DNA from 4 places in the Geobacillus zalihae genome. Region 4 is predicted to be linked to each of the others. Evidence: riboswitches for the same ligand, from Rfam matches in the RefSeq annotation. Region 4 holds a riboswitch; each other region holds the start of a gene.
What was found. A riboswitch is a leader RNA that binds a small molecule or an ion and turns the genes downstream of it on or off. The one in region 4 is predicted to bind S-adenosylmethionine.
Positions count from the first base shown of each region.

Region 1: another riboswitch for S-adenosylmethionine. It lies ahead of QWV57_RS02290 (phosphoadenylyl-sulfate reductase); the one in region 4 lies ahead of metK (methionine adenosyltransferase).
Region 2: another riboswitch for S-adenosylmethionine. It lies ahead of QWV57_RS06535 (hypothetical protein); the one in region 4 lies ahead of metK (methionine adenosyltransferase).
Region 3: another riboswitch for S-adenosylmethionine. It lies ahead of QWV57_RS15245 (methionine ABC transporter ATP-binding protein); the one in region 4 lies ahead of metK (methionine adenosyltransferase).

Region 1 is NZ_CP129217.1:448,797-456,016, forward strand. Features, by position in the region: gene bshB2 (bacillithiol biosynthesis deacetylase BshB2) at 1-38, opposite strand, end outside; gene QWV57_RS02255 (YojF family protein) at 52-399, opposite strand; gene QWV57_RS02260 (arginase family protein) at 565-1,332, shown strand; gene QWV57_RS02265 (acylphosphatase) at 1,499-1,783, opposite strand; gene QWV57_RS02270 (sirohydrochlorin chelatase) at 1,872-2,618, opposite strand; gene cobA (uroporphyrinogen-III C-methyltransferase) at 2,629-3,405, opposite strand; gene cysC (adenylyl-sulfate kinase) at 3,554-4,165, opposite strand; gene sat (sulfate adenylyltransferase) at 4,178-5,338, opposite strand; gene QWV57_RS02290 (phosphoadenylyl-sulfate reductase) at 5,612-6,319, opposite strand; SAM riboswitch class I at 6,445-6,549, opposite strand; gene QWV57_RS02295 (DUF1128 domain-containing protein) at 6,679-6,903, opposite strand.
Region 2 is NZ_CP129217.1:1,262,497-1,269,716, reverse strand. Features, by position in the region: gene QWV57_RS06555 (PaaI family thioesterase) at 298-714, shown strand; gene QWV57_RS06550 (hypothetical protein) at 698-940, opposite strand; gene QWV57_RS06545 (PaaI family thioesterase) at 975-1,457, opposite strand; gene QWV57_RS06540 (VOC family protein) at 1,558-1,941, opposite strand; gene QWV57_RS06535 (hypothetical protein) at 1,957-2,280, opposite strand; SAM riboswitch class I at 2,362-2,466, opposite strand; partial or broken gene QWV57_RS06530 (ABC transporter substrate-binding protein) at 2,528-3,337, opposite strand; gene QWV57_RS06525 (RNA-guided endonuclease InsQ/TnpB family protein) at 3,502-4,611, shown strand; gene QWV57_RS06520 (ABC transporter permease) at 4,695-5,597, opposite strand; partial or broken gene QWV57_RS06515 (ABC transporter permease) at 5,614-6,033, opposite strand; gene glpK (glycerol kinase GlpK) at 6,272-7,220, opposite strand, start outside.
Region 3 is NZ_CP129217.1:3,008,254-3,015,473, forward strand. Features, by position in the region: gene QWV57_RS15235 (MetQ/NlpA family ABC transporter substrate-binding protein) at 1-95, opposite strand, end outside; gene QWV57_RS15240 (methionine ABC transporter permease) at 111-779, opposite strand; gene QWV57_RS15245 (methionine ABC transporter ATP-binding protein) at 769-1,797, opposite strand; SAM riboswitch class I at 1,885-1,994, opposite strand; gene QWV57_RS15250 (ISLre2-like element ISGsp3 family transposase) at 2,227-3,594, opposite strand; gene QWV57_RS15255 (hypothetical protein) at 3,787-4,134, opposite strand; gene QWV57_RS15260 (thioredoxin family protein) at 4,281-4,598, opposite strand; gene QWV57_RS15265 (toprim domain-containing protein) at 4,595-4,954, opposite strand; gene QWV57_RS15270 (YusG family protein) at 5,053-5,289, opposite strand; gene gcvH (glycine cleavage system protein GcvH) at 5,365-5,748, opposite strand; gene QWV57_RS15280 (arsenate reductase family protein) at 5,847-6,212, opposite strand; gene QWV57_RS15285 (acyl-CoA dehydrogenase FadE) at 6,290-7,220, opposite strand, start outside.
Region 4 is NZ_CP129217.1:2,876,474-2,883,693, forward strand. Features, by position in the region: gene mnmM (tRNA 5-(aminomethyl)-2-thiouridylate-methyltransferase MnmM) at 98-685, shown strand; gene QWV57_RS14490 (tetraprenyl-beta-curcumene synthase) at 743-1,852, opposite strand; gene QWV57_RS14495 (gamma carbonic anhydrase) at 2,191-2,739, shown strand; gene metK (methionine adenosyltransferase) at 2,762-3,973, opposite strand; SAM riboswitch class I at 4,103-4,217, opposite strand; gene pckA (phosphoenolpyruvate carboxykinase (ATP)) at 4,436-6,022, shown strand; gene QWV57_RS14510 (Rpn/YhgA-type helix-turn-helix domain-containing protein) at 6,699-7,220, opposite strand, start outside.

The sequences.
Region 1 (7,220 bases), 1.1 Mb from region 4:
GGGTGGGGAAAAACAACGAGCACATGTCGTTCATTCAACGGAACTCCCTCCTTACACAAACGGTTCGTTGCTTAGTTCGAGAGCCACGGCCAATTTCCCTTGATCATCATGGCCTGCTAGCAGCAACTGTCCTTTTTCTGTCCATTCCCAATGGGTCAGCCCTTCGGCGTACACCCAGCCAAGATCAAGCTTCAGTCCGACGCGATATGGCCCAGGGCCGGTAATCTTGCCGCGGGTGAAGCGAATGCAGGCGTTGCGGATGTAGGCGCCGACGGAATAAAAGCCATCGTTATGATGGGAGGCGTATGCTCCGTTCGTCGTTTCCAAATGAATATATACGTCGCGATTGGCAAAACGATTCAGCGCCTCTTGTACGGCGGCCGTGTCGATCGGTTGCAAGCGGCTCCCTCCTTGCTGTTTGTTTTTCTATTATTGTACATGACCGAGGCGTGTGAGCGGAACTATTTCGACTTCTATTGTATAATAAAAAAAGAGACACATCTTGGACTCATCCGCACCTACAAAGCGTTGAATGATGATTCAACGAAAGAAGGGTGATGATCGATGGGGTTTCAAGGCAATGGTGTCACGGTGTTGAATTTTGACGGCGTGTACCGGCCGCAAAAGCGGCTGTTTCAGTTCCCGCACGAATGGGTCGATCTCGCCGACGTGCCGGAGACGAATTTGTATTGCAGCGAAGCGGCGCTTGCTGAAATTGAGCGGCGGCTTGAGCGGCGGCGGAAGCGCGGGGCGGTGCTGATCGGCAGCGGCAACTACCATTATGTCACGTATTTATTGCTTAAAGAAATCAACGAACCGTTTATGCTTGTGCTTTTTGACCGCCATACGGATGCTGAAGGAGGGGATGATGTCATTTCGTGCGGCTCATGGGTCTCCTATGCACTTAAGCATCCGCGGCTGCAAAAAGTCGTGATCGTTGGCCCAACTGCTTCTTCGCATCAACTCCGTTTATCTCCGAAAATGACTGTTCTTCCATTTGATGATCATGATGAATGGCCAAAAGCGCTCATCGAGGCCATCCCGACCGGAAGCATCTATATCAGCATCGATAAAGACGCTCTTCGTCGCGAAGACGCGGTCACGAACTGGGATCAAGGAGTGATTCCGCTATCCCGGTTGCTCGCCTGCCTGCGGTTGCTTTTATTCCATAAAAAAGTGCTCGGCGTGGACATATGCGGCGAATACCCGCCCTCCGCTGTCGACATGTTCGACCCGCTTTGTCGCGAAGCGCGGGGAAAAAATGAGCAGGCGAACATGGCCATCTTGGAGACATATTTCCACTATGCGGCGCCGCATTTGCGGCCGACGTAATCGAGCGGCGAGAAGCGTGGGAAAGGCAGAACCGCTTTTGGTTTGGCGATCAGAAAAGCAAGGAAGACGCTGTCCCTTCGGATTTTGGCAAGCGAGCCGGCGCTTCTGCCGGCTCGATGGCCGAAAAAGCCGGGAAGGCCGCTGCTTGAGGGGATGAGCCTAGTTGTCAAAAGCCGCTCCCGTACATAATGCGAAATTGTTTTTCATCGGAGCGGACATCGCGCGGCTCGATGTGCATGCGGGCGACTTTGGCAAACATCGTTCCGGCTTCAATGGTGTCCAAAAAGAGTTGAAGGGCGCTTTCATCCCCCTGAACTTCCATTTCCACTGTTCCGTCATCATTGTTTTTCACCCAACCGGTCAGCTGCCGTTTTAGCGCTTCGTGTTGGACGAAGTATCGAAACCCGACGCCTTGCACGCGCCCTTCCACGATGACATGAACTCTTTTCACGCCGATGAGTCCTCCTTCATCACGGTTGTTCTGTTTCCATCATATAATAGATGAGGCGGAAAGTACATGAAAAGAGGAGCTTGATGGTTCAAGCTCCTTTTTTTACGGATGATAGCGATAATACTTGTTGTTGAATGAGCAGCACAAGCCGCGGGTGATCGCCTAGGTAAGAGCATAAATGCCACTCTTTGTCGGAAACAGAGAACCCCTGCAACTTCCGTTCGATCGTTTTCATTAAGACGCCGGTAAACAATAAGTACGGGACGACAAACACACGCCGATACGCCGATGCATGGGCCCGTTGGAGCCCTTCATCAAGCGTCGGGCGGATGGCAGCGAGAAAACAAACGTCCACGTGCGGCACGTTCGTTTTTTCTTTTAAAAGCGCAGCGATGGCGGACATGTCGCGCTTCGTGTCTGGATCACTGCTGCCGCGGCCGACAAGAAGGATCATCGATTCGCCGTCAAGCGGTGCGGACTGTTCGCTGATGCGGTCGATCACGATGTCGATCATCGCTTCATGGACGCCGAACGGAGCGCCGCAGAGGATATCAACGGACGGATGGCGCCGTCTCGCGATGTCCAATGCCGCTGGAATATCGTGTTTGGCATGCCCTGCAGAAAGAAGGAGAAGCGGAACGACGATGACGCGTGTCGCCCCTTGGGCGACACAACGGTCAACGCCGGTGACAATGTCCGGTTCCGCGAGCTCGACAAAGCATAGCTCTTGAATCGGAATATCGATGACCCTCCGGCACTGTTCGACGAAACGCGCCGCTTCATGGCGCGCGGCGGCAATGCGGCTGCCGTGGCTGACATATAAAACAGCTTCCATCGCCATCGCCTCACGATGTTGCCTCAGCGGCTGCCGATGACGCAAGCAACCGTTCGAACCATTGAATGTTGGCCCGCAGCCGGACGACGTCTCCGATCATGATCATGCTCGGATTTTGGATGTTTTCTTTGGCGGCGATTCCGGCGATCGTCGCGAGTGTGCCGGTGACGGTGCGCTGAGCCGTTGTCGTTCCCCATTCGATGACCGCCGCCGGCGTCTCCGGCGCTTTGCCGTATTTCATCAGCTGGCCGCAAATGTATGGCAAGTGATGAACCCCCATGTAAATGGCGATCGTATCGATGCCTTTGGCGAGGCTTTCCCATTTGATCTCGTCACGACTTCCGTCGCGCCGATGCCCGGTGACAAAGGCGACGCTTGAGCTGAACGCGCGATGGGTGACAGGGATGCCGGCGTAAGCCGCCGCCGCGATGGCGGAGGTGATGCCGGGAACGATCTCAAATTCGATCCCATGTTTGGCCAGCGCCTCGGCCTCTTCGCCGCCGCGCCCGAACACGAACGGATCGCCGCCCTTTAAGCGGACGACCGTTTTTCCTTTTTTGGCATGCCAGACGAGCGCATGGTTGATCGTTTCCTGCTGCATGGCATGGAAGCCGGGCAGCTTGCCGCAAAAGATGAGTTCGGCGTCCGGCTTGGCATATGAAAGCAACTCTTCATTGATGAGACGGTCGTACAAAATGACATCCGCCTGCTGGATGCATTTTAATCCTTTGACGGTAATGAGTTCCGGGTCGCCGGGGCCGGCGCCGACAAGATATACTTTGCCCATCGTTGTTTCAGCCCCTTCGTGCATGATTCAGCCAGCCGCCGGAAAACGGCATGGATGCTCGGCTGCTTTTATTGTAAATGGTCTGCCTTGGGATGAAAACGACCTTGTCAAATGACCTCCCGTTCTTTTTTGGCAGAGGACGGGGGAATCAGTCTGTTTTCGCATCCGGGATCATTCCTCGCTCGCGCAGGTAGGCGAGCACTTGCTCGACACATTCGTCAACCGAATAACGGTGTGTTTCGATCGTCAGCTCCGGTGCTTCCGGCGCTTCGTACGGCGAGTCGATGCCCGTAAATTCACGGATTTCCCCGCGGCGAGCTTTTTGATACAGCCCTTTCGGATCGCGCTTTTCGCATTCTTCAAGCGGGCAGTTGACGTAAATTTCGATAAACTCGTCTTCTTCGACTAAGCGGCGGACGAGCGCCCGGTCTTCGGCAAACGGCGAGATGAACGCCGTCAGCACAAACTGGCCGCTGTCGACAAACAGCTTTGCCACTTCGCCGATGCGGCGGATGTTTTCCGTCCGGTCGGCGGCGGAAAAGCCGAGATCTTTATTGAGCCCGTGCCGGATGTTGTCGCCGTCTAAGACATAATTCTGAATGCCGAGCTCAAACAGTCGTCTGGAGACGGCATTGGCCACCGTCGATTTGCCGGAGCCGGACAGCCCGGTGAACCAAAGGATGGCGCTATGATGGCCGTTGCGCTTGCGACGATCTTCTTTTGTGACCGATGTGTGATGCCAAACGATGTTCGTGCTCATCGCCATCCTCCTTTAGCGCGCTGACGGGGCGACCGTTTCGCGTTCTTGCAGCCCTTTGATCAAGACGGCGGCCACTTCCGGGCGGCTGAACGTGCTCGGCGGCACTTGGCCGTTGCGCAGCATTTCACGAACTTTCGTGCCGGAAAGGACGACATGGTATTTCGCGTCATGCGGACACGTTTTTGTCGATGCCATCCCTTCGCATTTCGTGCAGTAAAAGCTATGTTCGAAAAAGAGCGGCGTAATGCCAAGCTCTTCAGCCGTAAAGTTCAAGAAGATTTTTTGCGCATCATACGTACCGTAATAATTGCCGACACCAGCGTGGTCGCGGCCGACGATGAAGTGCGTGCAGCCGAAATTTTTGCGCACCATTGCGTGGAAAATGGCTTCACGCGGACCGGCATAGCGCATCGCAGCTTGGAAGACGCCGAGGAAAACGCGGTCTTTCGGGTAATAGTTTTCCAGCAGCACTTGATAGCTTTCCATCCGGATGTCAGCCGGAATATCGTCCGCTTTCGTTTCGCCGACGAGTGGGTTTAAAAACAGGCCATCAACGATCTCGAGCGCGCATTTTTGAATGTATTCATGGGCGCGGTGAACCGGATTGCGCGTTTGGAAGCCGACAACGGTGTTCCAGCCAAACTCAGCAAACTTTTTCCGCGTTTCCGCTGGATCAAAATAAAACGCGGCGAATTGGCCTTTGTCGGTCCGTTTGACAAGCGTAATCTCCCCGCCGACATACACATCCGGCTTTTCAAACAGTTTGCGCACGCCTGGGTGGGCAAGTTCATCCGTTTTATAAACGAGCTTCGCTTCTTTCGTTTTGTCCGGGCGGTAAATGTCAGCAATCTCAATGACGCCGTAGACGTCGCCACGATAAACGAGTTTCGCCTTATCGCCGACGGCGAGCTCTTTCGCTTTTTCTTCTGTTACCGCGAGCGTGATCGGAATGCTCCAGACGGTGCCGTCAGAAAGACGCATGGTTTCAACAACCGCGTCGTAATCCGTTTTCGTTAAAAAACCAGTGAGGGGGCTGTAGGCGCCCGTTCCGATCAGCTCCAAGTCGCTCAGTTCGGCTTTGGAGAGCTCGATCGTTTTGGTCGCCTCATCAAGCGGATAGTCCGGATTCCAACGATTGATCAATGTGCCGCCATGCGGGATGCTTACGCTCATGTTCATAACCTCCTAGATTGATAGATGTTGTGAAATGCCGCTGCCATGTTCATGAGGCAAGCGCTCTTTTTTTAGGCTAATGACGCCAAGCAGACGCTCAAGATGGCGATGACCGTATAGACGTCGCTGTCAAACAGTAGCTTGACGATTCGGAATGGCGTCCGATTCATCAGCGACGCCTATCGAGGCCGCCGCGCCGCTTGCCCCGATGTTCATGGCGAAGAAAAAGGATGCGATCAAAGCAATGGCAAGGAGCATGTCAATGTTCTCTCCTTAGGCGAGATGGAGACCGCATTCCGTCTTTCCTTGGCCAGCCCAGCGCCCGGAGCGCAAGTCGTTCGGATCTGTAGCCGGAGCGGTGCACGGGGCGCAACCGATGCTCGGGTAGCCGCGGTCGTGGAGCACGTTGTACGGAAGGCCGTGTTTATACACGTAATTCCAAACGTCTTTCCACGTCCAGTGAATGAGCGGACAAACTTTAATCGAACGGAACTTGTCGTCTTTGTTAATGTACTCGACATGCCGCCGCGTCGGCGATTGCTCGCGGCGCAAGCCGGAAATCCACGCCGTCACCCCGGTCAGCACCTCGCGCAGCGGAATGACTTTGCGCAGCTCACAGCATTTGTTCGGGTCGCGTTTCCATAACTCGTCGCCAAACTGCGCCTTCTGTTCTTCCAACGTCAAGCGCGGCTGCTTCATCACGATGCGAAGCGACGGATATTTTTCTTTCACTTTCGCGATCGTATCGTATGTCTCTGGAAAATGCAGACCGGTATCCAAAAAGACAATTTCGGCGTTCGGTTTGACCCGAGAGATGAGATCAATCAGCACAATCCCCTCGATGCCGAAGCTGCACGCGTATACGATCTCATCGCCGTATTCGCGATACGCCCAGGCCAGGACGTCAAGCGCCCCTTTTGTTTCATTATCGGACGGAAAAGACGGTTTTTCCGCCGTTTCCCACTGATCATACGTGAGCATCGGTTTCTCCTCCTCACAAAATCAAAGAAAATCCACGTAATTAGTCGGATATATAGCGGCCAAACGGCAATTCGGCGGCAAAAATCCTTCCTTGCATGAATCAGAAAGAGCGGGAGAAAGGGAGCCCCTTATTTTACTAAAGATCTTCTTTAGCTGGAATTGGCACTTTGCTATAGGCGGCAGGTTGTCGGAGTTCATTGAGCCCATTCCTCCCTCACTCTCGAGCAACGTATGCAACGCATGTCATTTAATTGATTAAAATTTTAGCACAATTGACGATAATGTCAATCATAGTTTTTCGATAGGAATTGTTTTTATACGAAACAGCTGCATTGCCTGCCTAACAGCAGATGGGAGCGTTATTTTTTGCGCAGGCTTCCGAGCTCTTCGACAATCGCCTGCATTTCGCTTGGGCTGAACGTCTCGCGTTTCATCACCATCTCGTAAATGTCTCTCAACTCATCGTACCATTCCTCGGAAAAATGGGACGGCTTGATGGCATCCAAGTTCAGCACTTTCAACTTTTGCTTCAACTGTTCGATCATGTAGGCGACGTTTTCCGCCGACCGTTTTGATAAATCCATTCGTTTACTCCTTTCATGGCAAGTTACTATGTATTGTACCATAGGTGCAGGAAGAATGGGGAGAGATTGCATGGCTTGCTTTTCTGATGAAAAACGGATGATGTGGTAAAATGTAGGTGCACATGCATAGTGCCAGTCTAAAAGGTTGGTGAAACACCGCGTTTTCTTCAAAATGGTTGTCGTGAACGCGCGCAAGAGTTGTTGGCCCATTCGCACACGCTCCCCCGCTGGAGTTGTTTTGTCGTGACATCCCCGTCCTTTTAGGGCCAAAAAGGGCTAGATGAAAAGAAATGAAGGAAAACTAACGGTGGAAAGCA
Region 2 (7,220 bases), 1.6 Mb from region 4:
GGATGATCTGTGTGGAGTTTTCATAGAACTTTTGACGCTACCCCATCATCCGCTGTTTGTTTCTTTCGCCGCCGCTTTGCCGTACTCCTCCCTTGCGCACGAAAAAGAGGAAATCGCCGCCGTTTGGCGAATAAAACATCCATGAGCTCATTTCGCTCACCACCCGATGAAAATCGCTGCTTTAGGATCCATGATGTTCACCGAAACGATCCGCGGGCGGCGTTTTGCCCTCCATCCGGGCATGAAAATGACCCTATTTTCATGGAAACGCAATGGATGACAGAAAGGATGTTCGAGATGAAGCCAATTACCAACTTGCATGACGTCATTGCCGGAAAAAGCGCGCCGCCGCCGTGCGATGAGACGATCGGCGTCCGCCTGGCGGAAGCCCGGGACGGCTATGCGAAAGGGGTATGGACGATCCATGAATCGCTCCTCAACGGCAACGGGGTGATCATGGGCGGGTTCGTCGGAGCGGCGGCGGATATTCTCATGGCGTATGCGGTGACCACCTTGCTTCGCGATGACCAGCTGCACGCGTCCATCAACTTGCAGACGACGTTTCACCGCCCCGCGGCGGCAGGGGAAGCTGAAGTGGAAGCGCGAGTGGAAAAGTTCGGGAAAACTGTCGCCTACGTGACTGCCGTCGTCCGGCAAAACGGCAAAGAAGTGGCGAGCGCGACCTCCTCGGTGCTGATTATGGATAAACCGTAAAAAAGCGCTTTCGTTTATGGAAGGGACGTGAAACGCTGGCGCCGAGGCAGACGCCAAACCGGTCCAACTGAATCGGGCTGTTGGCAGCAGCCATGCCTAGAAGCGTTCGATCGGCAACCTGTTTCGCCCCGCCATCCAAGGATGAACATGTCACTTGTGAAGATGTCCGCTTTTTCCCAAGCGGGATCGAGCGCAACGAGCGAAGCGCCGGAGAAAGCGCTGTCAAAAACAGCCGCCCTCCGGCGCTTTTCGTTTGCTTGTCATCCCTGGACAAACGTTTTCGGCATGACGACCGCGACGACTTGACCGCGGGCGCACAGTTCGCCGTTGGCGAACACCTCGGTGTCCACTTGCCATTTTTTCGGGTGAATCTCCGTCACCGTTCCGACGGCGACAAGCGGCACGCCATGCGGCGTCGGCTTGACAAAGTCGACGTGAAGCGACGCGGTGACAAAGCGCGGCGGCGTTTCCCCGCTTCCCGGCTCATGGCCGTTTTTCCGATGCAAGGCGAGCGCCGCCGACCCGGTGCCATGGCAGTCGATGAGCGAGGCGATCAGCCCGCCGTACACAAACCCAGGGATCGCCGTATGTTCCGGGCGCGGCGTATAGACGGTCACCGTTTTGTCTCCGTCCCAGCCGGTGCGGAAATGATGGCCTTGCTCATTCAGCCGTCCGCAGCCATAGCACCAGGCAAATTCATCCGGGTAGTCGTCTTGAATGGCGTGGATAACTTGCGGCTCCATCTGTTCTCCTCCTCTCCCCTTTACCTATACGCGGTGCACTCCCTATTTTCCTTCTTGCACGGCAAAAGGCGGCCATACCGATGGCCGCCTTCCCCTTCGTTCATTGCGCCGGCTCGTAAAACTCGATCCATTCGCCGTCCGGGCCAAGGAAAAATAAGTATTTCGCCCCGTTTGGGAGCGTTGTAATTTCATCCCACACTAGCGGGACGCCGAGCGACTGAAGCCGTTCTTTTTCCTGCTCGATGCCTTCGACCGTAAACGCCACGTGGTGCACTTTTCCTTCCGTCGGCAAATCCGGGTTGTATCCTTCGATCAGCTCGACGACGATCGAGCCGTCAATCCCTAAAAACGCCAATTTCATCGTTCCGTTCGTATGAATCATTTCGTCGAGCAGCTCCAGGCCGACGACGTTTTGATAAAACGCTTTCGATGTCTCGATGTCCTTCACTTGAATGCCGACATGCTCAAATTTTTTGACTGCCATTCGTCCTCTTCCTTTCTATGACTCCATTAACCATACAGCTTGTAAATACGGCGTCATCCGCATTGGAAAAACCCCTTTTTTCCCAAGCTCTGTCCATATGTAGCGATCAAGGGCGTACGGTCCGTCCGCCTTCCATTCGTCCGCCTCGCTGTCGGTCAACAACACTGAAAAGGTTGTCCCTTGCGCTTTCCCATACAAGTGGGTATATCCGCCCCCGCGGTCGACATAAACCGCCGCTTCAGGGTCAAACCGAATCAGCTCCGCCTGCACGCAGCGCATGACATGAACGGCGAACGCAGCGGCACGGAGATGAGCGGCCATGCAAGCTCGGATCGACATGTCCCTCTTCACTATTTCCCCCTTCACCCCCTATCGACAAAAACCCCTTTCGCCTCGGAATGATGCGAAAGGGGGCAGCCGTTCTTATCATCCAAAGCGAGACCGCTTTGCGGGTGTTAGCACCTTGCCGGCGGCAGGTTGCTGTGGGGTCATCAAGCCCGTTCTCTCGCCCACTCTTGATAAGACGTATGATCATTTGTCTTTCATGTTACCATATCGAATCCCATAGAAGCAATCGCTTTTTTGTTTATTCCGCCACTTCTGGTTGCTCGGACGTGACGCCGACATCTTTCCACGTCAGCTTCGAGCTCGGGTCAACCGTAAAGTTGGCGACACGGTTGTTGACCGCATAGATGGCGGAACGATACAACGTTGGGATGACCGGCACTTCTTCGTTCATTAGCTTTTGCCACTCGCTGTAAATTTTCCGGCGATACTCCTTGTCAAACGCCTGCTCGGAATGGCCTTTTTCCAGCAGCTCATCATTTTTCTCGTTCACCCAACGCGAGTAGTTGAACATGACGTTGCGGCCGTACAGACCGTACGGGTCGACGTCCGTTCCCGTTGCCCAAGCGGCAGCGTAAACATCCACTTTCGGGTCATCTTTTTCAACCATGTCATAGAACGAGTTGAACTCCGCCAGACGGCCGTCCACCAATTGGACATCCAAGCCAACGTCTTTCCAGCATTGCATGTAAAACTTCGCCAACGGCTCGGCAATATCGCCGCCGCTCATCGCCAAAAAGTTGATCGTAAACTTTTTGCCGTTCGGATCTTCGCGCAAGCCGTCGCCGTCCACATCTTTATAGCCGGCCTCATCAAGCAGCTGTTTTGCTTTTTCCGGATTATACGTGTACCCTTTGATCGAGCTGTCATGGTATCCCGGGAACGACGGCGGGATCAGCGTGGTCGCCGGGAAGCGCAAGCCGTGGTACAAGTGATCAGCCACTTCTTGGTTGTTGATGGCGTACGCCATGGCTTGGCGCAGCTTTTTGTTCTGGAATTTCGGATTGTCCATCACATTTTCTTGCTTTTTCGCATCCCAATGACCGAGTTTAACATCTTTCCGAAAGAAGTCTCCCACTTCGAAACGAAGTGAAAGTGGGAGATGAATTTTGGTTAGGTATAGCCTAAAGTTGTCTCTTTTTTTGTGTGTTATGATACAATCAGTTTTAGAAAAAATATATCGAAAATCAAGGTATGAAGTGATGTGGTGTCGATATGGCAAACAAAGCCTATCAGTTCCGTCTATACCCAACAAAAGAACAAGAACAACGGCTCGCCAAAACCTTCGGCTGTGTCCGTTTCGTTTACAACAAAATGCTTGAAGAACGCATACAAATGTATGAAAAGTTCAAGGACGATCAAGAATCCTTGAAACAGCAAACATTTCCGACCCCTGCCAAGTACAAAAAGGAGTTTCCTTGGCTAAAAGAAGTGGACAGCCTTGCGCTGGCAAACGCCCAATTGAATTTGCAGAAAGCATTTCAACACTTCTTTTCTGGCCGCGCTGGATTTCCCAAGTTCAAAAACCGCAAGGCGAAACAGTCGTACACCACAAATATGGTAAATGGCAACATCAAGCTTTCAGATGGCTATATCAAGCTGCCCAAACTGAAATGGATCAAGCTCAAGCAACATCGGGAGATTCCTGCCCACCATATCATCAAGTCTTGTACGATCACGAAAACCAAAACAGGAAAATACTATATTTCTATTCTCACAGAGTACGAACATCAACCTGCCCTAAAAGAAGTGCAAACGGTTGTTGGGCTTGATTTTTCCATGAGTACGTTGTATGTCGATAGCGAGGGTAAGAGAGCCAATTATCCTCGATTCTATCGCAAAGCATTGGAAACATTAGCGAAAGAACAGCGTAAATGGTCTCGTAAAAAGAAAGGCTCGAATCGTTGGCACAAACAGCGTCTGAAAGTAGCGAAGCTGCATGAGAAAATTGCGAACCAACGAAAAGACTTTCTGCATAAGGAGTCGCACAAATTAGCGAAACGGTATGATTGCGTGGTCATCGAAGACCTCAACATGAAGGGAATGTCCCAAGCCCTCCATTTCGGTCAACGCGTTCATGACAACGGCTGGGGCATGTTCACCTCTTTCCTTCAGTACAAGTTGGCCGAACAGGGGAAGAAGCTGATCAAAATCGACAAATGGTTCCCCTCGTCCAAAACGTGTTCGTGCTGCGGTCGAGTCAAGGAGTCTCTATCGCTTTCTGAGCGTACATTCCGCTGTGAATGTGGATTCGAGAGCGACAGGGACGTCAATGCGGCCATCAATATCAAACGTGAGGGCATGAAACGATTGGCGATCGTCTAACTTGTCCTCGAACCGTGGGGCACACGGGGATCGCTCGGTCAACTTCCCATCATGAGATGGGATTACCCGAGAAGCCCCCACCTCTAAGCGAAGCGTAGGTGGTGGGAGTATGTCACCGCTTGGCCGATGAAATTTATGCACAGCATCATCACCAAAATGAGCAATGATGCAGGCAGCCATACCCACCATTTGTTTTGCAGCACATCGGGATTGGTCGCATAGCTGACCAGCGTCCCAAGGCTTGGCGTGCTTTCCGGCAGCCCGAACCCCAGGTATGTAAGACCTGACTCAATGCCGATGTTGCCAGCTAAGTTCAACGTCAAATTGACGATGATAATGGAGCTTAAGTTCGGCAAAATTTGAAACAAAATGATTTTCCAATCCGGCGTCCCGAGCGTCTTGGATGCGCTGACATAGTCCAATTCCCGCTCGGCAAGCGTCTTGGCGCGAATGAGCCGGGCTTTGCCCGTCCATAAAAACGCGCTCATAATCAAAATGAACGTCGCCACATTGTATTTCGGGACGATGGCTACAAAGACGATCACCAACATTAAAAACGGCAAGACAAGAATAAAATCGATGATGCGCATGATGACGTTGTCGATCCAGCCGCCGAAATAGCCGGCCACAAGCCCCACCACAAGGCCGATCGCACCTGTGATTAGCGTAATCGCCAGGCCGATCGTAAAGGAATTGCGGGCTCCAATGATCAGCTGGCCGAACACATCGCGGCCGCCATAATCGGTGCCAAGCCAATGTTCCGCCGATGGCGGTGAATAAATGGCCAAAAAGTCTACCTTTACAATTTCCTCTTGGTCTAAAAAAATGGAAGCGCCGTAGACAATCAGCAAAATGACGGACAATATAATGAGCGAAACAAGAGCCAGCCGATCGCGGACGAGCTCCCGCCACATAATCGAAAGAGCGGAAGGGCTTTTCTCACAGGCTATTTCAACTGGAGCAGGACGGTTCACCTCAATTTTCATATTCCACGCCCCTCCCTTACTCAATGCGAATGCGCGGATCGACCGCACTTAAAATAATGTCAGAAAGCAAGGTCCCCACAAGCGTCGCGACCCCGGAAATCATCACAAGCGCCGTTACGACGCTGTAGTCGCGCTGCATAATCGACTGCAAAAACAGTTGTCCAAGCCCTGGATAACTGTAAATGGACTCTAAAAACACGGAACCGCCGATGAGACCCGTAATTTCATAGCCTAAAAACGCTGCGATCGGCAAAAACGAATTGCGCAAAATGTGCCGCCAGTAAATCTGGCGTTCTGGAACGCCCTTGGCGCGCGCTGTTTTCACGAAATCTTTCACTTTCGTATCAATGATTTCGCTTCGCAAATATTGAATGGTGACGACCGTGTTGATGAGCGCGCCCGATAAAGCCGGAAGCATGAGATGATTCAACTTGCTTCAACATTTTTTGTAATTTGATCCTTATCATATATGATTATTTAGAACATAAATTTGTTTGACTATATTAATGTTTCAAACGCTCAGCTTTTTTTGCTTTGTTGAATGCGCATCGAAAAAAATCGCCTTTACTCGACAAACAGAGGAGGGCGATGCTGTTTCATTTTTTCCGCCCCGTAACGTGCAAGCCAAAACGCAAAAACGCAGATGCCCATGACGAGACATCCGCGTTTTTCCATCATTTAAACGCCATCGCCGCCCGCACCGCTTTTTTCCAGCCATCGTAGAGCATCGTTCGCTTGTCATCATCCATCTTCGGCTCAAACCGGCGCTCGAGCTGCCATTGGGCGGCGATGTCATCTCGGCTGTTCCAGTAGCCGACCGCCAACCCAGCCAAATACGCCGCACCCAAGGCCGTCGTTTCATTCACAACCGGACGTTCGACCGGAACGGCAAGCAAATCACTCTGGAACTGCATAAGGAAATTGTTTTTCACCGCCCCGCCGTCAACGCGCAGCGTGGTCAGCGAGATGCCAGAATCGGCTTCCATGGCGGCGAGCACATCTTTTGTCTGGTAGGCGAGCGATTCCAAGGTGGCCCGGATGAAATGCTCTTTCGTCGTGCCGCGCGTGAGGCCAAACACCGCCCCGCGCACCTCGCTGTCCCAATACGGCGTGCCAAGACCGACGAACGCCGGGACGACATACACCCCGTCAGTCGACTCGACTTTTTCAGCGTACGCTTCGCTGTCCGCCGCTGTTTTGATCATCCGCAAGCCGTCGCGCAGCCATTGAATGGCCGAGCCGGCGACGAAAATGCTGCCTTCAAGGGCGTATTCGACCTTGCCGTCAATCCCCCAGGCGATTGTTGTGAGCAGCCCGTGTTTCGATTGCACCGCTTTTTCCCCCGTATTCATCAGCATAAAGCAGCCCGTGCCGTACGTATTTTTCGCCATCCCTTCCCGAAAGCACGCCTGGCCGAACAAGGCCGCCTGCTGGTCGCCCGCGGCGCCTGCGATCGGCACCTCGACGCCAAAGAAGTGATAAGGGGCGGTTTTCGCGTACACTTCTGACGACGGCCGAACCTCAGGAAGCATTGCCTTCGGTACGCCTAGGATATCAAGCAGCTCTTCATCCCACTCGAGCGTATGAATGTTGAACATTAATGTGCGCGACGCGTTCGAGTAG
Region 3 (7,220 bases), 130 kb from region 4:
TTGCCGCCTTCCGCGTTGTCGTGATTGTTGCTTCCGCATGCTGCCAAGGCGAAGACGAGAGCGGCGGCAAGGAGCGCACCAAGCCATTTTTTCATCGACTTCTTCCTCCTTTATCGTTTATCGATTTTTGAAGTGACAAAGTCACCGATCAACTGAATGACAAAGACAATGACGAGCACCAACACGGTCGCGACAAACGTCACATCGTTATGGTTGCGCTGGAATCCTTCCAAATACGCCAAGTCCCCAAGCCCGCCGGCGCCGATGGCTCCAGCCATCGCCGTATAGCTGACGAGCGACACCGCCGTCACCGTAATGCCGGAGACGAGCGCTGGAAGCGATTCAGGCAAGAGCACTTTCCAAATGATCGTCCACGTTGAGGCGCCCATCGCTTGGGCTGCTTCGATGACGCCTTTGTCGATTTCGCGAAGGGCGATCTCCACCATGCGGGCGTAAAACGGCGCGGCCCCAATGACCAAAGCCGGCAGCGCCGCATTGGCGCCAAGCATCGTCCCGACGAGCCAGGTGGTAAACGGAATGAGCAAAATGATCAAAATAATAAACGGAATAGAGCGGAAAATGTTCACAAACGCAGCAATCACTGTATTGACAAACCGGTTTTCCCATAGGTTGCCCTTCGCTGTCAAAAATAGAAGCAAGCCAAGAACGATTCCGAGGACGAAAGTGGCCGCCACCGCCACTCCCGTCATATACAGCGTCTCGACCGTCGCCGCCCACATCGTCTCCCATTGCACGTTCGGCAGGAGGTTAGCGAGCATCGTGAATCACCTCCACCGCCACCTGCTGGCGTTGAATATAGTCAAGCGCCCGGTCGATTTCATCCCTCGCCCCGTCGAGGTGCACGAACAGCACCCCATAGGCGCCTTGATGGGTTTGCGAAATTTTCCCTTGCAAAATGTTGACATCGACGGCAAACTGACGCACCACTTCGGTGATGAGCGGCTTTCCGGCTGCCGCGCCGACGAACGTCAGCTGCGCGATCAGCCCGCTCGGGTATTGGCCAAACAAATGGGAAATCGCCTCTTCCGTCTCCTCAGGCTCGATCAGCTGCTTGACGAACCGTTTCGTAATCGGTTGCTGCGGGTTGCGGAACACATGCAGCACTTCGCCTTGCTCGACGATTCGGCCGCTTTCCATCACCGCAACGCGGTCGCAAATTTTGCGGATGACGTGCATTTCATGGGTGATCAGCACAATCGTCAGCCCGAGACGCTTGTTGATGTCAACGAGCAAGTCCAAAATCGCATCGGTCGTCTGCGGGTCCAACGCCGATGTCGCCTCGTCGCACAGCAAGACTTTCGGGTTGTTGGCGAGCGCCCGGGCGATGCCGACCCGCTGCTTTTGCCCGCCGCTCAGCTGCGACGGGTAGGCATCCTCGCGCCCGGAAAGGCCGACAAGCTCGATCAATTCATCCACCCGCTTGTTCCGCTCCTCTTTCGGGACGCCGGCAATTTCAAGCGGAAAGGCAATGTTTTCCCTGACTGTGCGAGACCAAAGCAAGTTGAAATGCTGGAAAATCATCCCGATTTCTTGGCGCGCCTTGCGCAGCTCCCGCCCTTTCACGCGCGTCATATCGCGCCCGGCGACGACCACCCGGCCGCTCGTCGGCTTCTCGAGCCCATTGAGCAAGCGGATGAGCGTGCTTTTCCCAGCGCCGCTGTAGCCGATAATGCCGAAAATTTCTCCTTCGCGAATCTCAAGCGACACATTGTCGACTGCCGTGACCGAACCGTTGGCCGCTTGATAGATTTTCGTCACTTGTTCGAGTGTAATCATCGTTTCACCTTCCTCCCCAAGCGGCAGAGCGCAAAAAGAAAACCTTTCTGCCCGCAGAGAACAGAAAGGTATTGTGCACCATTCCGTCTCTTATCTCTCAAAGCAGGCCGCTTTGTGTGAATTGGCACCATTTCAGCACATGCGCTGACGGTTGCCGGGCTTCATTGGGCACATCCCTCCACCTCTCTTGATAAGAGCGCAACAATCGCCTATTCAATTGACTACGAATGTGATTGTATCATTGTCTGTCGAAGCGTGTCAACATCTTTTTTATCCGAGAGTCAGTCAAGACTTTGTGGAGAACATTTTTTCGGTTCACTACGGGCGTTGTCAATCACTAGTTAGCGAACCATTTTCAGGAATTCATATCGTAAGCGCTTTCGGACTCTCATCCCTCATCTTGAGGCGATGATACGATATTCCATTTTTTTACACCCAACCACCATCCCGGAGCGCCGACAACGCTTGATGGATCGGTGTCCCGGATGACCGCTGCAGACACGGTAGATTCTGACGCACCACATCTGCCCATAACCGTCCGGCCTTCCGTTTGGCCTGTTCGATCCGCTTGGACTTTGTTGAGGCCGAGGCCGCCGTTCGGGTCTCTTCTTCCTCCACCAACTGCCCATTTCTCCGCCAAATCCCGTCGATTCGGGCCGCCATCGCCCTCAGAAACGCCCGAAGCCCTTGGTCTTTCCAGCTGCGGCGGGATTTCACCCGATGCGCAAACCGGCTCATCACGCTCTCGGCGTGGCCCATCGGACGCATGCCGGTCGTCTCCACCCCTTGCTCCGACAGCCACTCCCGATAGTCCCGGATGCATCCCGGCATCGACTCGATCCGGCGGATCATGGCAGCCATCTGCTTCTCTTTCGCTTCGTCCTCCAACGTGCCGACCGCGCTGTTCAGCTCCACGAGAAGCCCCTCTTCGTCTTGTTTCGCCAGCTTCTTCCGCACCTCCCGCCAACGCGGATGGCCGGACAGACACTGACGCAGCTCCCGCGCCACATGAAATCGATCCAGCTGAAAGCACGCCCGCTTCCCAAAATACTCCCGGCAGGCCGTGATCCACGACGCCGCGTCGCCGTTGATGATCAACAGGTCCCGGCACGGATCATAGGCATATTCGTTCATCAGCCACTCTTCGAACCGTTCCCACACGTCTCCCTCCCCTTCATGGAGGTAGTGGCGCCGGTTCACGAGCTCGAGCTGCGAACCGTTTCGTTTCCATCCCTCGTGAACCGCCAGGATTTTCTCTTCTTTCGCCCGTTTCCCTTTCCCCTGGCGGGAAATAAACAGTCCATCCGCCTCCACAAACAGCACCCGGCCGTGCCGTTGGGAAACAGGGCGGTGCAGCGAGACAGGGGCCTCCAGCACCAGTTGGCGAATCGCCTCGTGGCTCATGACCGCATACCCCACGATCGACTCCAACGTACGGGCCGCTTTGCGGTAGGAAGAGCACTCGACGGCCAACTCGACCGCCGTTTCCTCGAGGCAAGGACTGATCGATCGGGCCCCATCAAAGCCTAATTCGGCATCCAGCAAGAAGGTATAGTTCCCCGTTTGCCGGTCATAGTAGTAGTTCCGTCGAAACGTCACTTCTCCAAACAGCGTTTGGATCGTAGTCGGCCGTTTGTCTTTCAGCTGATACCGGCGCTTGTCCCGCGCTTCCGCCAGTTGTTGATCAATCTCCTCCAAAAGGGCCGCCAACAAGACAGCGAACACCTTTTGAAGAGTTCTGACTAATTGTTCCTCCAGCTCTTTTAATAAAGGCCATTCTGTGGTAAGATGTTTCATGGACTCTCTCCCTCCTGTTTTCGGTTGATGTTGACAATCACCATCATAGCAGGGAGAGAGTCCTTTTTGCATGACATTTGCTTTTTTCTACCGCGCTTCGCTTGGTGGCCCCGACGAGCGTCGCGAACAAAAGTTCGCAACCCTCGTCGGGGATCATTTCGGAATGTCACCCACAAATATTTTACTCACACTTTATCCGACGTCCCGATAAGGCTTGGCCAAATGGAGGAGCGATTCAAGAAGCAAAAGCTGGCGGAAGCTTCCTGACACGTGCACTTCACGCAACCGGACGAGCTGCTGCAGCTTCAGTTCGCCGTTCAGCAGGGACGCGAGCGCCTCTTTGGAACCGCGCACCGTCAATGTTTTCCGTTCATCGTTTTCCATCCCTCTAGCGGCTGATTCCTTGCCGATCAACAGCAAGGCGGTTTCGTCATCGCTTTCAAACCGAACATACAGCTGCTCATCCGGCAAAATCGGCACCAAATGGCGCAACACTTGCATCCGTTCCACGAACTGCCCAACTAATTCACGCATTTCCATGGATATCCCCTCCCCCATTTTTATTTTTTTCACTTCCACCTGAAGAGGAGAAATCCTTTACAAAAATCTCGACAACCCGTTGACGAACGAGCGCCGTTTTTGTCATTTCCCAAGAAATGTGTCAAACAGCGTCAAAAAAAGGCGAATCATCGGGACGGCAAGCAGGCTTGAATCACTTCGTACAAATACGGAACGGAATGAAAGGCATACCACTTGCCTGCGACCGTTCCGTCCCTAAAAAGAAGCAGGCAAGGAACGCTTTCAATTTTCCACGCAACGGCCTGCTCAGGGATATAGTTGATGTCCGTTTCGTAAAACGGCAGCGCCGGAAACAACTGCTCCACCACCGTTAGCATCCGCCGCGCCAGCTGGCACGTGCCGCACAGCGGGGTATACAAGTAAAGGGCCAGAAGCGGCTCGACTTCCACCACTCGCATGACATCGTTTCGGTCGATCGCTTTCACTCGCCTCTTCCCCTCATGAGCGATTCGATGCGGACGTCGAAACGAGCGCGCAACAGCACTTGCGCCAAGTGCCAAGGCGGAGCGGCCGCCACTTCGCGATACGCCCGGTCAATGTAAAGATGCTCCGCCTCTGGAAACATGCGGCGAAACTGCCGGCGCAATTTTTCTCCCGCCTCATCGGCATCGGCCAAGACGTATACATCGCATCCTTCCAGCTCATCGGCCAGCTCCTCAAGGCGCGCATCACTGATCGTGCCGTTTGTGCAGACGATGACGACTGGTTCGTTCAGCACCGCCGCCACTTTTTGCTTGTCTGATCGCCCTTCGACGATGATCACTTTTTCCACGCGTCGCATGTCCGACCCACCTAACTTCAAATGAGGATACTATTATTGTATGTCTTGCGCCGGCCAAATGTTGAAAATGAAAAGCAACGGCCATCCACCGTTGCCTTTCAACACCAGCCCGCTTCCCCGTCGCAATCGACATATTTTTGGTCCGGCTCAACGGTAGCGGTCACCTGTTTGTAAATTCTTCCGTTTTGTTCGGTATACCCCTTTTTCAACGGGACGGCCGCCGGAAGCGGAAGGCGCCCGATGAGCTCTCCTTCCTCGTACAACTCCAGCGAGCGGCCGTTCAGTTTGCCGATGATCCGGTCCGTGACATCTATGCGCGTCGTTTGCAGCGCCATCGCGAGCACCCCTTTTTTCAATCAAATTCCGGTATGTATAGAGTGCCCGAATCGAAGCGAAGATTGCAGGAACGTTTATCCTTCGTTGATCATCGCCTCGTATTGTTCCGCCGTCAACAAATTGTCGATTTCGCTCAAATCATTCGGTTTGACGACGATCATCCACGCTTTGTCATACGGCGATTCGTTCACGTACTCTGGATGGTCGTTCAACGCCTCATTCACTTCAACGACCGTGCCGCTGATCGGCGCATACAATTCCGAGACCGTTTTCACCGATTCAACGCTGCCGAACGGCTCGTTCGCCACAACCTCCGCGCCGACTTCCGGCAGCTCGACAAAGACGATGTCGCCAAGTTCTGACTGGGCGTAATCCGTAATGCCGATGCGCACGTTCTCTCCTTCCACGCGCACCCATTCATGCTCCTTTGTGTAACGAAGTTCTTTCGGCGTGTTCATCGAATCCCTCCATCGCAGCAAAATCAAAATATGTTCTTCTTCATCATAACCGATTTTTCAATAAAACTCACTGTCTTGACGCGATTTTGCAAAAAATTTTATGCCTTCTTGGCGAAAAACGCCTCGTATTCTTGTTCGCGAAAGCCCACGACGACCCGCTCGCCGTCCGTCAAAATCGGCCGTTTGACCAACATCCCGTCCGAGGCGAGCCAATCGAGCATCTCGTCTTCCGATGCGCGGTCGAGCTTGTCCTTCAAGCCAAGCTCGCGGTATTTCATGCCGCTCGTATTAAAAAATTTTTTGAGCGGCAGCCCGCTTTTTCGGTGCAGTTCAGCCAGCTCCTCTTTCGTCAGCGGCTCGTCGACCAAATGCACCGTTTGCACCTCAATGCCGTGTTCATCGAGCCAACGCTTCGCCTTCCGGCACGTTCCGCATTTTGGATACCAATAGAGCGTGAGCGCCATCTTCACTCCTCCCTTTCATTTCCGCTGTTTGGCAAACAAATAAGAAGCACCAGGCAAACGCCTGGCACTTCCCATTATCACACAATATACCGTTCGGCTTCAATGAGCGCGGCGGCCGCTTCGCGTTTTTTCGCGATCACGTTGATCGGCGTATGGCGCGTCAGCCGTCGGAGAGCGGCGAGCATCATCCGCAGCGTGTCGCCTTGTTCGACGGCGACGAGCGTTTCTTTCGCATGGGCTTCAATTTCATTGAACGCCTCTTGGCAGAAAATTTGCGTGTACAGCCATTTTTGTTTGTTTTTCTCCTCACCGCTCGCCTGAATCGCTTTTTCCGTGCGCAAGAGCGCGGATTCCATCGCATAAATGTTCGAGACGATGTCGGCGATGTTGACGAGCACTTCTTGCTCTTCTTCAATGCGCTGGCCGTATTTTTGCGCCGCTAAACCGGCGACCATCAAGGCGATTTTTTTCGCGTTGCGCACCAAGTATTTCTCTTGTTCCAGCGCGCCCGTCCCCGGCTCTTCGGCGGCCATCATCATCAGTTCTTCCTGAAGCTGCTGCGCTTTTTGGAAGAGCGGCAGCTCGCCTTTTAACGCCTTTTTCAAATACATGCCCGGCACGAGCAGGCGGTTGATTTCGTTCGTCCCCTCGAAAATGCGGTTGATGCGCGAATCGCGGTAGGCGCGCTCAATTTCGTATTCCTGCATAAAGCCGTACCCGCCGTGGATTTGCACGCCTTCATCCACGATGTAATCGAGCACTTCCGTGGCAAAAAACTTGTTCAATGAGCATTCGATCGCATATTCGGCGATCGATTTCGCCACTTCTTTGCCATCTTTCGCCTTTTCCGCATCAAGCAGGCCCATCCGTTCATCGAACAAGCCGACCGTGCGGTAAACCGAGCTTTCGGCGGCATACAGGCGCGACGCCATCGTCGCGAATTTTTCCTGCGTCAACGTAAACTGCGAAATCGGCCGTTTGAATTGCTGGCGCTGATTGGCGTATTTG
Region 4 (7,220 bases):
CAGTCTTTTAGGGAAAAACGATGGCATCCGGCATCTTTGGCGCAGCGACACGCCTGCCAACGTAAACGATGAAACGATCACAAGGAGGGGCCAACCGATGGCTTTGATGAACATTTTGCCGTTTGCCCGCTTTTTGCTTGATCAAGCGGTCAACGAAGGCGACATCGCCGTCGACGCGACCGTCGGCAACGGGCACGACACCGTGTATTTGGCCGAACGCGTCGGGGAGACAGGCCATGTGTTCGGCTTTGACATTCAGCCTGAGGCCATCACCGCCGCTTCCGCCCGCCTCGCGGAACATGGGCTATGCGGGCGGGCGACGTTGTTCGAGCGAAGCCATAGTGAACTGCTTGAGGCGCTTCCCGCCGATGTACACGGGCGCATCGCCGGCGCGGTGTTCAACCTCGGCTATTTGCCGGGCGGCAATAAGCAAATCGTCACCCAGCCGGAATCGACGATCGAAGCGGTCCGCCAGTTGCTTTCCGTCATGAAGCCGGGCGGCGTCATCGTTCTTGTCGTCTACCACGGCCATCCGGAAGGAAAGCGCGAACGCGACGCGCTCCTTGATTACGTCCGTTCTCTTGATCAACGGCGCGTCCATGCCTTGAAATACGAATTCATCAATCGGCAAAACAACCCGCCGTTTTTGCTCGCGCTCGAGAATCGGGCGGATGGGGGCGCCTGATTCCGTCCGATCCGCCGACGAACCACTGCTCTTGCCAATACAAGCAAACGGCCGCCCTTATGAAAAGAACAGCCGTTTTTGCCGCTCCTGCCAAAAGCGGTATGCTTTTCCGTTCCAATAGAAAAACTGCGACGCCGCCCCGCCGGCGCGGACGAGCCGGCGCGCCAGCCGGCGCAGCCCGCGCTGCTTTTTCACCTTGGCATCCGACAAATACAACCCAAGAAGCCCTCGGTGAATAAGGCGGTGAAACTCGCCGTGCGGAAGGGCGCCGACATGGCGGTCGGCCTCTTCGATGAAATGGCAAAGCCGCTCAAGCATCACCGTTTCATTCGGATAGTAAAAGCAAAAGTTTAAATCGCCGCCGTCCCGGTCTTCCTCCTGGTCGATCAAATAGTCAAGCAAAATGTGCAGTCCTTGAATGTACGGAAAATAACCGTCGCGCACTTGTCTCGCCATCTCCGGCGGCAGCGATTCGCCAAACGCATAGGCGACGAGGCAGAAAATGCCGAGCGTCGAACCGGAGCAGGCGGAAAACTCATACCATTCCATCGGCGGCAAGGCGTCTTTGTATTGCGCGAACCATTTCTCCAGCCGCGGCACCCGATCGCTCGCTTCGACATGTTTATGCACTTGCAAGTCGCAATAATATCCGGCCAATTCATGCAAAAATGGGGCGATCGTCTCATAATGGCGCACCGTCTCGAGCACCTCTTGGCACGTGCGGACGAGCGCCGGCAAATAGCCGCCGTCTTCCTGTTCGCGGCGATGGCGGTAATAGTTCGACGGCTCCGCGCCGATCGTCAAAGCGTCCGGCATCGAATCGTGCAAGGCGCGAAAGTCGAGCGGATCGAGCGAAGTGCTGCGGTCGCACAAATTATCCAAATAATCGCTGATCGTCTGGTAAGCCACGATAAAGCGGATGCAATCCTCCATGTTTTCTCCGGCCAAGAGCGCCAAAATGGAGCCGCCTTCGCAATGGAACGTTTTCGAAGCGATGCTCGCCAAGGCCTGGCGCCGCAATTCCGGGTCGGGAATGCGCTCGGCCTGGCGCCGCCAATAGGCAAGCTCGCGGTGGACAAGCGGAAGCACGTCACGATACACCATTTTCATCAAGGCGATGGGGTTTTTCGGAATGTTCAATCGGCTCACCTCAGGTGCAAACACCATGGTCTCGTCTCCTAGCATTTCCATCTTATCAGCAACCAAAATCGTTTCGCGTCTGAACAGCCTGCGATCTCGTCTTCCAGTATTGCCATCAATGCGGCCGGGGCAAACCATAAAAGGGTTGGCGATGGAATGAAAAAACCGCTCAACAACGGTTCTTCTCACGTTGAGAAGCTTTGTGAAATCGGATCTTCTTTCCCGATCCCAACCACTCATCGGGCGAAACGAAACGTTTTTCACCAATCCCGATCAGGCGCGCTCACTTTCGTTGGCGATTTGGACGCAGCGTTGTACAATACATGGTGAACGATCGATTTTGCAGCAGAAAGGAACGAACGCCCATGATTTACCCATACAAAGGCAAAACGCCGCAAATTGCCGCCTCCGCCTTTATCGCCGACTATGTGACGATCACCGGCGATGTCGTGATCGGCGAAGAGACGAGCATTTGGTTCAATACCGTCATTCGCGGCGATGTGGCGCCAACGGTGATTGGCAACCGGGTCAATATTCAAGATAACTCAATTTTGCATCAAAGTCCAAACAATCCGCTTATCATTGAAGACGGTGTAACAGTCGGCCATCAAGTCATTTTGCACAGCGCCATCGTTCGCAAAAACGCGCTCATCGGCATGGGCTCGATCATTTTGGACCGCGCGGAAATCGGGGAAGGCGCGTTTATCGGCGCCGGCAGTTTAGTGCCGCCGGGCAAAAAAATTCCGCCCAACACGCTCGCCCTCGGCCGGCCGGCGAAAGTCGTCCGCGAACTGACGGAAGACGACATCCGTGAAATGGAGCGCATACGCCGCGAATATGTCGAGAAAGGGCAGTATTACAAAGCGCTGCAGCAACAGCGGACATCGTGCGCCAACAAAAAAGAGCTGCCGTGATCAGGCAGCTCTTTTTCTTTCATCACTTGTCCGCCAACGCCAGCGCTTGTTCTTTCAACAAGGCGGCTTTGTCGGTGCGCTCCCACGGCAGGTCGATGTCCGTACGCCCAAAATGGCCGTAAGCAGCCGTCTGTTTGTAAATCGGGCGGCGAAGGTCGAGCATTTTGATGATGCCCGCCGGGCGGAGATCGAAGTTGTTGCGCACGACCTCAATCAAAATGTCTTCCGACACTTTGCCGGTGCCGAACGTATCGATCGAAATCGAAACTGGGCGGGCGACGCCGATCGCGTAGGCAAGCTGCACTTCGCATTTGTCGGCCAGTCCTGCCGCGACGATGTTTTTCGCGACATAGCGGGCCGCATACGCCGCCGAGCGGTCGACTTTCGTCGGATCTTTGCCCGAGAACGCGCCGCCGCCGTGGCGGGCGTAGCCGCCGTACGTATCGACGATGATTTTGCGCCCCGTCAACCCAGCATCCCCTTGCGGACCGCCGATGACAAACCGTCCTGTCGGGTTGATGAAGTATTTCGTGTTCTCATCAAGCAGCTCTGCGGGCACGACCGGCTTGATGACCTGTTCTTTAATGTCGCGCTCGATTTGCTCTTGCGTAATTTCCGGATGGTGCTGCGCGGAAACGACGATCGTATCGACGCGCACCGGTTTGCCGTTTTCATCGTATTCGATCGTCACTTGCGTTTTCCCGTCCGGCCGCAAGTACGGCAAGACATCCGTTTTGCGCACTTCCGCCAATCGGCGCGCCAAGCGGTGCGCAAGCGAAATCGGCAACGGCATCAATTCTTCCGTCTCATTGCAGGCGAACCCAAACATCAATCCTTGGTCGCCGGCGCCAATCGCTTCAATTTCCTCGTCAGTCATCTGACCTTCGCGCGCCTCAAGCGCCCGGTTCACCCCCATCGCAATGTCCGGCGATTGTTCGTCAATCGACGTCAGCACCGCGCACGTATCGGCGTCAAATCCGTATTTGGCGCGCGTGTAGCCGATCTCCCGGACCGTATCGCGGACGATGCGCGGAATGTCCACGTATGTTGATGTCGTGATTTCCCCGCTCACGAGCACCAGCCCGGTCGTGACGCTCGTTTCGCAGGCGACGCGGGCGTTCGGATCTTTTTCCAAAATGGCATCCAAAATGGCGTCAGAAATTTGGTCGCAAATTTTATCCGGATGTCCTTCCGTCACAGACTCTGAAGTAAACAAGCGGCGTTTGGCTGACATTCGGTTTGTTTCCTCCTCTTGGCATAATGTGGCAACACGGAACTCATTTCCCTTTTTCCCTTCGCAATATAAAAAACCTTTCCTGTAACGGCTGAGGAAAGGTCATGGCAATCGTATTGCTTCCTTTCACTCTTATCGTTCAAGGACTGCGCCTTGCCACAGGTTAGCACCATTTCACACATGTACAGTTGTGACGGTTGCTGGGCTTCATCGGGCCTGTCCCTCCACCGGCTCGGGATAAGAGTATCCGTTCAATGACTTATCTTATCGCAATGGAATCGGCAAAGTCAACTATCAAAATTCATTTTTTATCATTTCCAGCCGAGAAAATTCTTTCCTCAAGGAAATCGACACATTGGGCAAAATAAAGTTTGAAAAACCCACACAATTAGTATGGACTATTAATAAAAATGTGTTATACTATTTTCAAGAGTGATTTCAAAAAGAAGGCAGGTTTTGAATATGGGGATCGCAAACATGACGAATAAGCTTGATGTATTGCTGCAAAAACCGTACGTGCATCATCAACTGTCCGTCGCCGAGCTCGTCGAGAAAGTCCTGCAGCGGAACGAAGGACGGCTGACGCACACCGGAGCCGTCGCGGTCACGACCGGCAAGTACACAGGGCGGTCGCCGAAAGACAAATACATCGTCGAAGAACCGTCAACGAAGCAAACGATCGACTGGGGAGCGGTCAACCAGCCGATGTCTCCGGAGACGTTTGATAAACTGTACGACAAAGTGCTCGACTATTTAATGAAGAAAGATGAACTGTTCGTGTTTAAAGGCTTTGCCGGCGCCGATCCGAAATACCGGCTGCCGATTCAAGTCGTCAACGAATTCGCCTGGCACAACTTGTTCGTCCATCAGCTGTTCATTCGGCCGAACGCCGAAGAGCTCGCCGTGCATGAGCCGCAATTCACCGTCATTTGCGCGCCGAACTTTAAAGCCGACCCGAAAGTCGACGGCACGCGCTCGGAAGCGTTCATCATCATCTCGTTTGAACGGCGCACCGTGTTGATCGGCGGCACCGAGTATGCCGGCGAAATGAAAAAATCGATTTTCTCGGTGATGAACTATTTGCTGCCGGAACAAGGCATCCTGCCGATGCACTGCTCGGCCAACGTCGGCCAGGAAGGCGACGTCGCCCTCTTTTTCGGCTTGTCGGGAACGGGAAAAACGACGCTCTCGACCGACCCGAACCGCCGCTTGATCGGCGATGATGAACACGGCTGGTCAAGCCGCGGTATTTTCAACATCGAAGGCGGCTGCTATGCGAAATGCATCAACCTATCGCGCGAGAAAGAGCCGCAAATTTTTGACGCCATCGGCTTCGGCGCGGTGCTCGAAAACGTCGTCCTCGATGACGCGACGCGGGTGCCGAATTACGACGACGGCACGCTGACGGAAAACACGCGCGCCGCCTACCCGCTTCAGGCGATCCAAAACATCATCGACCCGAGCGTCGCCGGCCATCCGTCCACGATCGTGTTTTTGACGGCTGATGCGTTCGGCGTCCTGCCGCCGATCAGCAAGCTGACGCGCGAACAAGCGATGTACCATTTCTTAAGCGGCTACACAAGCAAGCTCGCCGGCACCGAACGCGGCGTCACCGAACCGGAAGCAACGTTCTCAACGTGCTTTGGCGCACCGTTTTTGCCGCGCCCGGCCGTCGAATACGCGGAAATGCTCGGGCAAAAAATCGCCGAACACAACGTCCGCGTCTTTTTGGTCAACACCGGTTGGACAGGGGGGGCGTACGGCGTCGGCAGCCGCATGAAGCTCGCCTACACCCGGGCGATGGTGCAAGCCGCCGTCGAAGGGGAGCTCGACAACGTCGAAACAGTCAAAGATCCGATTTTCGGCCTCGCCATCCCAACCCGCGTCCCCGGCGTGCCGGATGACGTCCTGCAGCCGCAAAACACATGGGCCGACAAACAAGCATACGAACAAAAAGCAAAAGAGCTGGCGCAAAAATTCCGCGCCAACTTCCAAAAATTCGCCCACATCGATCCGTCCATCGAAAAACTCGGCGGACCGCTCGTGTAACAAGAACACGGCCGGACAGGGTATTCCCTGTCCGGCTGTTTTTTATTTCTTTCCGTTGCTTTGGGCCTCCCATTTCGCCTCCTTCCCACGAAAATCGGGAGGATTTTTTCATTCCGATGCCGAACAAATCCTTGACAAACAAGGGAAGTTGTGGTAATAAAAAATAGACTCTGCACAAGAATAAGGGGGAGGCTTCCATTGCTTCAGTATATCCATTCGCCTTTAGGAAATTGTTGAAAATCCATCCGCTTTCCTTCGCCCCCTTGCTTGGGGGCGCGACAAAGAGCGCGTTTTATCAAAAACTGAAGAGCTGGCTTTTGGTTCGTGTTTACGATTCCATCACCAATCGTTTCGATGATCAAAGAGAGGATTGAGGAGGAGAAATCACGGGAACTATTTTGTGAGCTCCCTCTGTAAATGATCACTTTATTTCAGAACAAAGCAAAGGAATCAGTCTTGCTTCATCATATGGCAGAGTGCAAACCGAAGGATTGTTTGCGCTCCTGCCTTTTCAACATTAGAATCAAAACGCCAATCGGGACGATGAACGTCACCGACAAATTCTGTCAATAGACTTTACCCTCGATGGCCGTAAGGTTCGAACGCATAAAATGATTGTCGTCGATCCCCCGGGGTTTTGGCACGATTGGGGGTCGACGACAATGCGAAGGCGGGTTTACTTCTTCAGCTGTTCAATCTTTTCCGCCGGCAACCCGGTCAGCTCGTGGATCGTGTCGACATCGTACCCTTTCGCCAACATTTTCTTCGCGATGTCGATTTTCCCTTCCTCGATCCCTTTTTGGCGTCCCTGTTCAATCCCTTGCTTCATCCCTTGCTTTATTCCTTGTTTCAACCCTTGTTCGATTCCTTGTTTGACTCCTTGTTGAATGCCTTTCTCGATTCCCCGCTGTTCGTATGAGATGATGAGCTCCATCACTTGTTTCGCTTCCTTCGTCTCCATTTGGCTCACCTCGTTTCGCAGTTGGATTTCCTCCGCTTCGGACAACCGCAAATACGTTTCAAAAAACCCAAACAACAGCCGCTGCTTCGCCTCATCGAGCTCGAGGCGGACTAGGATGCGCAAAAACTCCTTTTTCACTTCCACCTTCTCGCTTTCATTATACCCCATTTTGCTTAACAAGGCGGCGGCAACCGGATTGTCACGGCGGATGTACTCGCGCCACGGCAGTTTGCGCAG